Regions from separate parts of the Ferdinandcohnia sp. Marseille-Q9671 genome, predicted to be linked through region 2. Evidence: riboswitches for the same ligand, from Rfam matches in the RefSeq annotation. Region 2 holds a riboswitch; each other region holds the start of a gene.
The links. Region 2 has a riboswitch for thiamine pyrophosphate ahead of ACWNMY_RS21220 (3-oxoacyl-ACP reductase). Riboswitches for the same ligand answer to the same signal wherever they lie in the genome.
Positions count from the first base shown of each region.

Region 1: it holds a riboswitch for thiamine pyrophosphate, as region 2 does, so the genes downstream of both, thiM (hydroxyethylthiazole kinase) here and ACWNMY_RS21220 (3-oxoacyl-ACP reductase) in region 2, are expected to answer to the same signal.
Region 3: it holds a riboswitch for thiamine pyrophosphate, as region 2 does, so the genes downstream of both, tenA (thiaminase II) here and ACWNMY_RS21220 (3-oxoacyl-ACP reductase) in region 2, are expected to answer to the same signal.

Region 1 is NZ_CDRJTA010000004.1:590,469-594,792, reverse strand. Features, by position in the region: gene ACWNMY_RS18125 (TraX family protein) at 1-128, opposite strand, end outside; gene ACWNMY_RS18120 (helix-turn-helix domain-containing protein) at 337-549, opposite strand; gene ACWNMY_RS18115 (DUF2975 domain-containing protein) at 559-1,035, opposite strand; gene thiD (bifunctional hydroxymethylpyrimidine kinase/phosphomethylpyrimidine kinase) at 1,193-1,972, opposite strand; gene thiE (thiamine phosphate synthase) at 1,992-2,636, opposite strand; gene thiM (hydroxyethylthiazole kinase) at 2,623-3,447, opposite strand; TPP riboswitch at 3,514-3,624, opposite strand; gene ACWNMY_RS18095 (DinB family protein) at 3,678-4,199, opposite strand.
Region 2 is NZ_CDRJTA010000004.1:1,219,027-1,223,350, reverse strand. Features, by position in the region: gene ACWNMY_RS21240 (hypothetical protein) at 1-95, shown strand, start outside; gene ACWNMY_RS21235 (PstS family phosphate ABC transporter substrate-binding protein) at 258-1,403, shown strand; gene ACWNMY_RS21230 (DNA alkylation repair protein) at 1,429-2,091, shown strand; gene ACWNMY_RS21225 (hypothetical protein) at 2,237-2,629, opposite strand; TPP riboswitch at 2,770-2,876, shown strand; gene ACWNMY_RS21220 (3-oxoacyl-ACP reductase) at 2,973-3,734, shown strand; gene thiW (energy coupling factor transporter S component ThiW) at 3,757-4,260, shown strand; gene ACWNMY_RS21210 (Na+/H+ antiporter NhaC family protein) at 4,304-4,324, opposite strand, start outside.
Region 3 is NZ_CDRJTA010000001.1:209,360-213,683, forward strand. Features, by position in the region: gene ACWNMY_RS01095 (histidine kinase dimerization/phospho-acceptor domain-containing protein) at 1-303, opposite strand, end outside; gene ACWNMY_RS01100 (response regulator transcription factor) at 278-964, opposite strand; gene tenA (thiaminase II) at 1,233-1,916, opposite strand; TPP riboswitch at 2,014-2,113, opposite strand; gene ACWNMY_RS01110 (GNAT family N-acetyltransferase) at 2,204-3,031, opposite strand; gene ACWNMY_RS01115 (hypothetical protein) at 3,062-3,238, opposite strand; gene ACWNMY_RS01120 (hypothetical protein) at 3,428-3,775, opposite strand; gene ACWNMY_RS01125 (MBL fold metallo-hydrolase) at 3,937-4,324, opposite strand, start outside.

The DNA of each region.
Region 1 (4,324 bases), 630 kb from region 2:
AATATCAGCTCTGCTACTGTCTCTTGAGGGACAAAACCAGCAAACAGATGATCAAAAAACATGGCTATAATCGCTATATACTTTAATGCATTTGAAGACAAATCCTTCTGAGCAGTCATATTCTGCATTCAATCCCTCACCTTTTGGAGACAGGTTCCTGAAAGGAGATCCTTCTCTAACGACTAATATTATAAAACTCATTTTATATTTTCGTTTAAATACGAGATAATATACAAGGAACTATAACCTCACTTATATACGGATGCAAAAAAACAAGGTTAGTCTTGATATACAAGACAAACCTTGTTGAAATGCTATCCTTTTTTCAATAACTTGTTACCCTTCGTCAGGTCTGTATTCTAAAAGATCTCCAGGCTGGCACTCTAATGCTTTACAAATCCCCTCTAAAGTGGATAATCGAATTGCCTTTGCCTTGCCATTTTTTAATATAGAAAGGTTCGCCATCGTGATTCCAACCCTTTCCGAAAGTTCGGTTACACTCATTTTTCGTTTCGCCAACATTACATCAACATTTATTATAATCGCCATGTTTTCACCTCAGACTGTTAGATCATTTTCTGATTTTATGTTAATCGCATCTTGTAAAAGTTTTTGGAGAACAGCGGCGAATACTGCAATTACCAACCCAGCAAACACTGGAACCATTCCAATAATGATGAGACCTGGTGCATCGTCTAGCTCTGCTAAGAAAAATACAAATGGCAAAATTACCACATACAAACCACTAAATGCTATTGCACTGTATTTGATAACCTTAAGAGCTTTGACAGACATTTGCGAGAAGGCTTGGTTTTTGTCAATATAGCTTAAAAGTTTATACGCTTGATACAAGGCAATGAAAAACGGTATTACTGAAAGATACATTCCTGTTACAATCGGATAGAGGATTTGGTCATAATCTGGGTTGGCTGGATTATTCACCAAATAATATAGACCGAATATACCCATAGCAAGAACGGGAAGTCCCATTAGAAAAACCGTTATTTTTAAAAATAAAGTAGACCCTATTTTCATGTAAAGCACCTCATTTATTTAATTTCTCTCTGATTATAATTCTATATTTATCGTTTGTCAATAAACTATTGCTGAAACTTATGATATTATTGTTGTTAAAATATCTCAAACACAACAAAAGACGTGCAAAAATTCACACGTCTCTTTACATACTTTATTATAATGCATAGCAATGATTAAGTGGTCCGCTTCCTTTTCCAAGGTCAAGGTTTGCTTCTAGGGCACCTGTTATATAGCGTTTCGCCCCATCTATACTTGTTCCTATATCTAATCCTTTTGCTAAGTTACAAGCGATTGCCGAAGAGAGCGTACAACCTGTGCCATGAGTATTAGGATTGTTAATTCGTGCTCCTGGGAACCACGTATATTCCCCTTTAGTATATAACAGATCATCCGCTGTTTCTTGAAGATGACCCCCTTTTATTAAAATAGCACCTTTGTACGTTTCTGCCAATTTGACTGCTGCCTTTTGCATATCTTCCTTTGTAAGAATCTCAAATCCACAAAGTGCTTCAGCTTCATGAAGATTTGGTGTAATGATTGTGGCTAATGGAAATAAACTTGTTATTAGTGCATCCATTGCTGATTCACTTAACAACCTGCTTCCACTTGTCGAAATCATAACTGGATCTACTACTATATTCATAGGTTTATATTCTTCTAGCTTTTCCACAATCTTGTGTATAATTTTAGGAGAAGAAACCATTCCAATTTTCACACTATCAGGAAAGATATCTGTCATAATGCTATCAAGCTGCTGGCCTACAAATTCGGGTGTAGAGTCAACAACACCGAATACTCCCGTTGTGTTTTGTGCAGTTAGAGCTGTAATTGCACTCATTGCGTACATTTTATGTGCGGTGATTGTTTTGATGTCGGCTTGAATACCTGCTCCTCCACTACAATCAGAGCCAGCAATTGTAAGTACCTTTTTCATAAAATACTACTCCCCACTCTTATTTTTGGTTGACCATTTTTGTTGCAAGAGTTCGTAATTCTTGGGTTGCTTCAACAATATTTGTCTTTGCAAAAATGGCAGACACAACCGCAACCCCATCAACTCCACTTCCCATTAACTCCAAAATATTGGATTCATTTATTCCGCCAATTGCAACAATTGGAATTGATACGCTTCTACATATTTCTTGTACCGTTTCAAACGTCATCGGTTTTGCGTCTTGCTTAGTGCTTGTTGGAAATACTGACCCAATTCCCAAATAATCTGCACCAGCCTTCTCAGCAGCAATAGCTTGTTCCACGTTCTGTGCAGACACACCAAGAATTTTTCCAGGCCCAATCATGTCTCTCACCTTTTCAACTGGCAAGTCCTCTTGTCCAACATGAACTCCATCGGCTTCGCATGCAAGTGCAATCTCGACATTGTCATTAATAACAAAAGGAACCTTATAGGAGTCTGTAAGTTCTTTTATTTGCTTTGCTTCCTGTAAAAATATGTTGAAATCCAGACTTTTTTCCCTAAGTTGGACAAATGTCACTCCACCTTTTAGGGCTTCTTCCACCTGTTCAACTAGTGTTTGTTTTCCTGTCCATGCACGGTCTGTTACCGCATATAAAAGCATCGTTTCTTTACTTACTTTCAATGTTCATTCCACCTTCTAATGTTGGATAATCTAGCATGCTCATGTAATCAATCAAATAGGTTCGGAACGATGAGGTTCCTCCATTGGTCTCTTCCACATTCTTATAGGCCTGCTCACCGCAATATCCAAAAGCACTCACTGCAAGTACGGTACTATGTAAAATTTCACTAGGATTAGCCCCACAATATGCACCAATCACAGATGTGAGCATGCAACCAGAACCTGTAATTTTAGCCATCATGGGGTGACCATTTCTGATAATAAAAGCTTCTTCTGCATTTGCAACAATATCAATCGCACCAGTTATTGCAACAACCGCTCCAGTTTGCTTACTTACTTGTTTTGCAAATTGAATGTCGCCCTCTAGATTGTTTTCGGTGATTACATCCTCTTCAGCAGCGTCTACGCCTTTGGTATTCCCGCTACCCTGATGGACTGTTTTTATTTCAGACATATTCCCTCTAATCACAGAGAATTGAACCTCGTGTAATAAGCGGTAAGCAGTATTCGTCCGCAATGTTGAGGCACCTGCACCTACTGGATCCAAAATAACAGGACGTCCTAGTTTGTTTGCAGCTTTTCCTGCTAGAATCATAGATTCTATTGTTCGTTCATTTAACGTTCCAATATTAATGACTAAGCTGTTACAAATGCTTGTAATGTCTTCTACTTCCTTTGGATCGTCCGCCATAATTGGAGATCCCCCACAAGCCAACACCATATTTGCCACATCATTTACAGTTACATAGTTTGTAATATTATGTACAAGTGGGCAATTTTCTCTCACATTTACTAGGATTTGTTCAAACATTTCGATTCCTCCTGAATGATGAATACAAAAAAGCGGTATACCTAAAAAAGATATACCGCATGAATATACATACTTACTTACATTCCCTACGTTGGCATTATCCAAATCAGGTTAAAGGGTTAAAGCTACGTTTCGCTTACTCTCAGCCTGCATGTGCAAGCTCCCCTAACTTTATTCACTTTTAATGTAGTATAACATATTTCGCAATCATCCTGTTAGAAATAGCCTTGTTACTTTTTAAGAATTCCTAAGTATTCGGTCCATGGACCAACATCATCTCGATATCTTTCCGCCATCACCCGTACAATTTGCGAAATATGTGTTAAATCATGTACGACCCATGTTGATAACAATTCCCTTACCTTTACAATTCCAAAGGCTGGATGATACCCTGTCACCTCAAGGAATTCTTGAGTGTGAACAAGTTGCTTCAATTTAAGGATATTCTGTTTTCGAATCACTTTAAATTCAAGTAACTTTTCTTCAATTGAACGATTTTCTTTTTTCAAATGTGAGAAACGATCGAATGCAGGAAATGGCTTACCTTCACCTTCAGTTAGGATGAACTCTAATCGTGGTATCCAATTGTTCTTTTCACCCTCAATAAAATGCTCTATCACGTCTGAGGCATTCCACGTGCCTTCCCCTTCGTTACAAGTGAGCCACCCTGCTGATATTCCTGATAAAAAATGCTCCAAAGTTTGTGGTGTACGTTCCAACACTTCTATGGCCTCATATAGATTGAAATTCACAGACATCTCCTCCCGTTGATTTATATGTTTCTCTTATTTTGTAACATCTATTAAAAAATATATCCATACTCTTTTTACTAAAGTTTGTGACGTGATTAGTTGTCCTAATCTTTTCAGTTATGCAT
Region 2 (4,324 bases):
ACAAGGATCAAGACGGCTACAAAATTATCGAAGTAAACATCGCTAATCCAACAGAAAACCTCTATGCTGTCGTAACTCCTATCAAAATGCAGTAGTCATATAATAGAAATACTATCTTTTCAACGTAATGTTACATAGAAAGGATAGTATTTTTTATTTTCTTTTTATTCTGCCATTTCCTAAACCATATGTTTCCAAAATATAGTAATATAGAAGTAGGAATTTTGATCTTTTCGATACCACTTTAGGAGGAACGTATGAGAGTAGCTGCAGGGATATTCATCGTTTTATCAGTCGGTTTTATTGGATTTATCGCAACGATTTTTTCGGCTCTATCAAGGAACGCTGAATTTTATGTACCTTTTACCATCATCAGTACGATTGGAGTCATCATCTTTCTTAATCTAGCAATCTTTGGACAAGTAAAGAAAAAGATTCCAAAGATTGTATCACTATTATTTTTTGCTCTATGCTTACTATCTATAATTACTTTTAACGGATACCAAGCCTATGTAAATAGTCTTGAAGTAGTAAGCACACAAGATGTTGATTTAACAGAGTACCAACCTTTTACTGAAAATACAAAAGCTGTTTCATTAGAAGAGCCTTCTACATTTAAAATAAAGGATAACCTGCCAACGATTGATGGTGCGACTGCTCTTTATCCAGTTTATTCAGCTTTTGTGCAAGCCGTCTATCCTGAAAAGGAATACCCACTATACGACAGCGAAGTGGTATCTAGTCAAACGAGCGAGGCTTTTGGGCGCTTGCTGAATGGGGATGTCGATCTTATATTTATGGCACACCCTTCAGATAATCAAATGAGGAGTGCTGAAGCACAAGGAATCGACCTACATTTAACACCAATCGGCAGAGAAGCTTTTGTTTTCTTTGTCCATTCAAAAAATCCCATAAGTAGCTTAACAGTTGGACAGATTCAAGGTATTTACTCTGGGCATATTACAAATTGGAATGAAGTTGGAGGAAAAGATGAAGAGATTCGTGCATTTCAACGTCCTGAAGGAAGCGGTAGTCAATCTGCTTTACTCCGTATTATGAATGGTCTCTCACTCATGGAACCTCCTTCTGAAGATATTGTATCTGCTATGGGTGGCATTATAACCGAAACAACGAATTATCAAAACAGAACAAATGCAATCGGATTTTCTTTCAGACATTTTTCGCAGAATATGGTTCAAAATGGTAAAATTAAAAATATAGCGGTTGAAGGTATTCTACCCACTAAGGAGAACATTCAAAACGAAACCTATCCATTTGTAGATCAATTCTATGCAATCACTGCTAAAACTGATAATCCACATATAGAGGCATTTCTTACCTGGATGACATCTGAACAAGGTCAGGAAATTGTTGAAAAGACTGGATATGTACCATTGAACTAGATTGTATGTAAAAGGATGTTAGATAATGAATGAGATAACGTATTTAACTGCATTATTTGAAGAGAATCGGTACATTGAAAATGCAGGACCCATGCAAAAATATATGAAAAACCATTTTCCGTTCCTAGGTATTAAAACACCAGTAAGACGGAAATTGATGCGTGACTTTTACGCCGAAACAGGGATTGTAAAACAGGAGTTTCAACAGGAACTTGTAGAGCAATTATGGAGGAAGGAAGAACGGGAATATCAGTATGCTGCGTTGGATTATTTAGTGAGGTCATTAAAGAAGCTTACTTCCTCGCATCTACCATTTATCGAAGAGCTTATCACAACTAAATCATGGTGGGACACTGTTGACGTTTTATCTCCACATATAGTCGGGAAGATTGGGAGGGAAACGCCTCAAGTCATTACCGAAACAATTAATGAGTGGGCATATAGTAATCATTTATGGCTAATACGTTCCTCGATTCTGTTTCAGCTAAAATACAAAGAAGAAACAAACGAAACCATTTTATATCACTACATAACTGCGAATGCTTCCAGTAAAGAGTTTTTCATCCAAAAAGCTATTGGCTGGGCATTACGGGAATACTCCAAAACAAGTCCTGACTCGGTACGAGCTTTTATTCAAGAAAATACGTTACCAAAGTTAAGTATCAGAGAAGGTAGCAAGTACATATAAGAAGGTTGAGTTATTATCCCCGACTGTTTGAGAGCGCTTGTCAGACAAGGCGCGAAGCCGATCGAAGACGCGAATAGAAGTTGCCTTCATGAGCGAGGTAAGCAGCGCCGTTTTGCGAGCGTTTGTCAACAGTCTAAAGACCAAATCAGTTTTGATTTGGTCTTTCATCATTCACTGTTAAAATAGTATACTTTCCTTGTTTAAAAAGATAGGTAATATCATAGGTCTCCCCATTCTTAAATACAGCGCAAAAATCTTCCACCTCTTTTTTATCTTCACTAAAAAATTGATAAACAGAGTACGGATCATTGACATTACAGCTGTATTTTCCATCGCTATTTTTGTCAGAAGACACGGACGTTTCTTGAACAATAATCGATGTGTCTTTTTCATAGGAAGGACGAAGCTTTCCAGATACCATTGTTCCGACAATAAGGAAAATTCCTATTACACTTAGCATAATAGCTTTTTTATGTTCCATTTTCACAAAAAACATAAAGATTCCGCAACCAAGTGCACCAATACCTACTGCAAACAAGGCCACCATTACATAAAAGAACTTATTTACACTCCTTTTATAGTACGAAAATTCGAACAGTTTCTTTAATAATACCATATTATGGGTACTAGCTCTTTACAATTAATTATGAAAGGTCTATGATTATAGAAAGAATATTCGCAAACTACTAGGGGTGCCCGGTTGGGCTGAGAGAAAAACGGACGTTTTTTAACCCTTTGGACCTGATCCGGGTAATACCGGCGGAGGAAAGTAGAGAGTAAGATGTCCATTTTTCTTGCTAACTAACTAAGCCAGGTCCATTTTATGTGGATCTGGCTTTTTTGCGGTTTCTTTTTATCTACTAAATTAGGAGGATACCATAATGAAGCTACATAATCAGATTGTATTGGTAACGGGCGGGGCTCGTGGATTAGGAAAGGAAATTGTAAAAGCTTTTGCAAATGAAGGTGCAAAGGTTGTAATTAACTACTATCAAAGTGAAGAGAATGCAATGTTATTGCAAGAAGAGATTGGGGAGCAAGCTTTAGCCATTCAAGGAGATATTCGAAATCGAAAGGATGTCCAACACATTTTCGTTCAAGCGAAGGAACACTTTGATCAGCCCATTACAACAGTTGTCAACAATGCGTTGATTGATTTTCGTTTTGACCCGATTGGCAGGAAAAATGCGGAAGCAATTTCGTGGGAGGATTATCACATACAGCTTGAAGGCGCAATTCGAGGAGCATTACATACTACACAAGCTGCACTTCCAGACATGAAGGAGAACCACTTTGGAAGAATTATTACAATAGGAACAAATCTTGTCCAAAATCCAGTTGTTGCCTATCACGATTACAATACAAGTAAAGCAGCCTTATTAGGGTTTACTCGTAGCATGGCAAAGGATTTAGGAGCTTTTGGCATTAACGTAAATATGATTTCAGGGGGATTACTACAAACAACCGATGCAAGCTCAGCGACTTCTGAAGAAGTATTTCAATTAATCAAGGATTCTACTCCACTTCAAAAGGTGACAACACCTGAAGATGTCGCAAATGCGGTGCTTTTCTTTGCATCACCTTGGAGTTCAGGGATAACTGGTCAAAATCTTGTCGTTGATGGTGGACTCGTAATGGATTAATACATAGAAAGGGGGACTTAGCTTGAATAAAACATTAAAATTGACACTCACTGCCATGTTTGTGGCTATCGGAACAATTACAAGTCACTTATTTTCGATTCCGATTGGATTTACCAAGGTTTTTCCGATGCAACATTTCATCAATGTATTATCAGCAGTTATACTTGGGCCAGCCTATGCTGTTCTGCAAGCATTCTCAGTAGCGCTTCTCCGTAACATGTTAGGTACAGGTTCCTTGTTTGCGTTCCCTGGGAGCATGATCGGAGCCTTTTTAGCAGCTTATTTGTACTCAAAAACAAAAAAGGCGTCAATGGCTATGACTGGTGAAATTGTCGGAACAGGGCTTCTAGGAGCAATGGCTTGTTATCCAATCGCGACTCTAATCTTAGGGCAAGATGCCGCATTATTTGGGTTCGTTCCATCTTTCATTTTTAGTTCACTAGTCGGATCAATATTTGGTTTTGTGATTGTAGGAATTGTGTTAAAGAACTCAGCTTTTAAAACGTTTCAAGAACGTAATTTGTAACATGCGAAATAGACTAAAGCCCAACGGTTTAGTCTATTTTTTATCAAATCATTACACCTGCGAT
Region 3 (4,324 bases), on a different contig from region 2:
GTATAAGTTCTCCTCAACATCTTTCCATTCATCCTGACTAATGGTTTTGCCACTTAAAATATGTTCCTCATTTTTATACTTTCCTAGTAATCTTGTGAGGTCATGAATCAACCTTTCACTTTCTTGTACATATGACCGACTTTCTATGTAACGGTCCTCGGTTACACTACCAAACTCTCCATCATTTACAATCTCCACTTCAGCAACTGCTTGAACCATTCCTGTAAAACACAGGATTGCAATGATAAAAACAATGATTTTTGTCATGATGGAATGGCTATAATTTTTCCACTTTATATCCAACTCCCCACACCACCTTCAAATATTTTGGTTCTTTCGGATTTATTTCGATTTTCTCTCTGATTTTTCGGATATGAACGGTTACGGTATTTTCAGGGTTAAAGGATGGTTCATTCCAAACCTTTTCATAAATCTCTTCAATCGTGAATACTTTACCTGCGTTTGCTGTCAACAGCTTTACGATTTTATATTGAACTGGCGTAAGATGGACCTCCTCGCCATCGACAGTGACCGTTTTCCTTTCATCGTCAATTAAAAGGCCCCCAGACTGATAGACGTTGCTATTCGTTTCAAGGCCACCTAATGATGTAAATCTTCTCAGCTGAGATTTGACCCTTGCAACCAATTCCAACGGGTTAAAAGGCTTGGTGATATAGTCATCTGCACCTAAATTCAACCCTAATATTTTGTCATGATCTTCAGATTTAGCAGAAAGCATAAGTAACGGAATATTATGTTGTTTCCTAATTTCCATCGTTGCTCGAATCCCATCCATCTTCGGCATCATAATGTCCATAATAATAAGATGAATCTCATGACTTTTGAGTCCTTCAATAGCTTCTAGTCCATTGAAAGCTTTATATACGGTGTAGCCTTCATTTTCTAAATATATTGCAATTGCATCGACAATGGCTTTGTCATCGTCACATACTAAAATATTCATAATCGTTCACTCCTACATGGTGGTAACATCTGTATCACTCCCTTTAGTATTTACTATAAGGAAATGATAGCAATCAAATCTTAACAATCCCTGCATGCATTTCTTAAGATTTTCTTACGATTTGGGCTGCCTTGACTATTCTACCACGCAATAACGATTGAAAGAGTAAAAACGTTGAACATGAAGGGCTGAAGGTTATAAAAAAGTAAATAATAGAAAAAAGGAACACAGTCCTCCAAATTGAAGGCGTGTGTTCCCATAAAATTGATTATCTAACTGGCCATTCTTCTAGGTTCTCTGCCATATCCCAAAACATGTATTCAAACAGACTTGTTTTGACCACGATTTCCTCAAGAGCTTCTAAATCTCGATCTGGTTTTCCACTTGCGATTTCATTAATTAGATTCTTACAATCCTCGGCTAATGCTGTAAATTCATCGGATGAATACATTTTCACCCACTCACCGTAGAATTCATGATCTGCTGCTCCTTGCCATGTTACGAGCTCTTTTCCAATAAAATTATAACTCCATGCACATGCAAGAACAGCTGCCACAACATTCTCAACACCACCAAGCTGGGCTACGTTCAGCATATAACTCGTATATGAAGTCGTAGTTGCTGCAGGCTTAGTTGCCTCAAGCTCTTCATTCGTAATATCAAATTTCGCCGCATACTGACGGTGAAGATCCATTTCAATATCCAAAGTACCATGCAATAAATTTGCAAAAGTGGCCATCGTTTTTAAATCATGAGCCTTTGCACTTCCTAACGCAAAAAGGCGACAATACTCAATCAAGTATACATAATCCTGTTTCATATAATGCTTAAATTTTTCCTTATCTAATGTACCGTCTCCTATTCCTTTCACAAAAGGATGCTCCAAATACGAATTCCAAATTGGCTCAACTCGAGTCCATAAACGATCTGTAAACAAATTGCCCACTATCATTTCCCCTTCCTATTTTTCGACTATAGGGGGGGTAAAAATAAAAAACCCATCACTAGTTACTAGAAATGGATTGGGTAATCGTTACTCGCAAACACGAAACGTACCAACTCCACTTCCCTACGCTAGTGTTACCTAGATCAGGTTCAAAGGGTCGATATTTCTATCTCTCAGCACTACATGCTCCCCTAGTCGAATTGTTAGATTATTAAGTTACTAGATATTAGTTAACCATAGCCCATATGAAAAGACAAGCGGTTGAGCGTTAAACACCCCCGTTAACGGAAACATTAATCAAACTTAAATTCATATCCTTTATAGCCATATACAAGTCGAAAGCCTATGTTCTCTGCGACCGCAATCGAAGGCTTGTTAGATTCCATACAATCCCAATACGGAACGAAATGATGATCCAAGCAATCTCTTACAAATGCGAACGCTACTCTTTGCGCTAACTTTTTACCTTGATGCTCTTTCAATGTTTCAATATCAATACAGTGAACATTGTCAACTGCAAACCCCGAGAAACAGACACTTACAATTTCATTTTGATACACAACACAGTACCCAACGCCTTCAAGAAAAAATCTCTCAGGAGAAGACCAAAACTCAGTTATTTTGGAATGTAAAAATTCAATGTTTTTAATTGAATGATCACTGTTGGTATAAAGCATTTCACTAATTTTAACAATGGTATATCCTTGTTCAATAGGAACTAAACTTTCTTTTAAGTCGTCCCTTTGCAATGTATAAACCCTCTGATTCCAACTACCTAGTTTACGGTTTTTACATATCTTTTGAATCGTTTCATCCCATTTGTGATGATTACCAATCCCCTCAAACCAAGTTAACCCTACCTTTCTAGCCTCTGGTACAAGTACTGAATCTATAAAATGATTGAATTGGGTATTGAACTCTTCGTTCCTTTCATTCCCAATAAAGATAAAACCATCGTTATTCCCTAACCAAATCAGTCCCGTAGTCGGAGCATCAAGGTTGTCGACAAATATACGACCAGGATTGACTCCTTCGCCTACAGCTTTCGCTTCTATTTGACCACTTTCGTTTAGCAAGTCTCTACATCTATGAAATTCGGATTTCTTCAATTCTGAGATCAAATGCTACCACCACCTGTCTAATACGGTAATTTACTTCTTGGATAAGTAATATCTTGCATTAGCAAAACATATCGTTCCAAACAGAAACAACATAACGATTAACCAACTGGCAATAGCTGAGAAATCTCCTTTAAAAATAAATTCACTCGTTAACGTAACAAACACCATTATGGCCATAACAACATACAAACCTATTACATGTTTCATTGTTTACATCACCCTCCTGCTGCGGCTCCATTTATCTCCCTTAGTTTACCAAATAAACCCATCTATTTGGTAATTAACTTATTTCGATTGTACAAGAACATACGAAATAGGTGCATGTTCCTTCTAGGATCAACGCACCTGTTTGTGAATTACATTTTTTCATAATCAACTAGGCTCTCGAAAGACTATTTATGCAACTTTCCTACCAAACTTTGATTCAAGTATTAAAACAATTGGATAGGCAGCAATCAAAAGTAAAGAAAAGTAAACGGATTGTTCAAACATAGCTTTAAACATTTCTTGGGACCATCTATCTTCACCGATAATCCAATACGCCATATGATTTGAAATACCAATTCCATCATTGGCTTCAGGAATTAAGCTTTGTGTATAGTTTTGTGCGAGACTAATAACGGCTAATATTGATAATGCAATTGCCATACTAATTCCTTTTGAAAATGGGTTTTTTATTCCTAATCTTTGGAAAACGATAACAGCAATGATTAACATAACTAAACTTCCAAACACAAATGTCATTTGCCTTCCCCCTGTACATATAGTAAGTCCTTTATATTAATTACAAAGAGTAAAGATATCCATTTTTAAAAAATGACATCATATCATAATCGTTTCTGCTTCGTTACTCATATAAGCAAAAATGGATACTTCACCTTTTGATCAACGCATATTTGAATACACTAAGAGTTATTTTTCTGCAACTCTTTTAAAACTTTCAAATTCCTATTAAACAGTTCACCTGCGTCGATATTTATAGTCTGCCAATCTTTATATTTATCAGGAATTGCAACTTGTTCTATGTTACTCTTGGATAATTCAATTATCTCTGTTATGTAATTCATTAATTTGATAATATCTTCCTTATTTCCAATTGGTCCGTGACCAGGGATAGCCTTTTGAATCGAAAGGTTTTTTATTTCATCTAAGATTTTTACCCATTGTGCCGGATTGGAATACGGGAAGAACGATGGATGCATACCGACAAAAAGAAGGTCAGCCATAAAAATAATCTCATCTTCAGGAATATAAAGAAAGGAATCACAATTTGAATGACCACCACCAAATGTA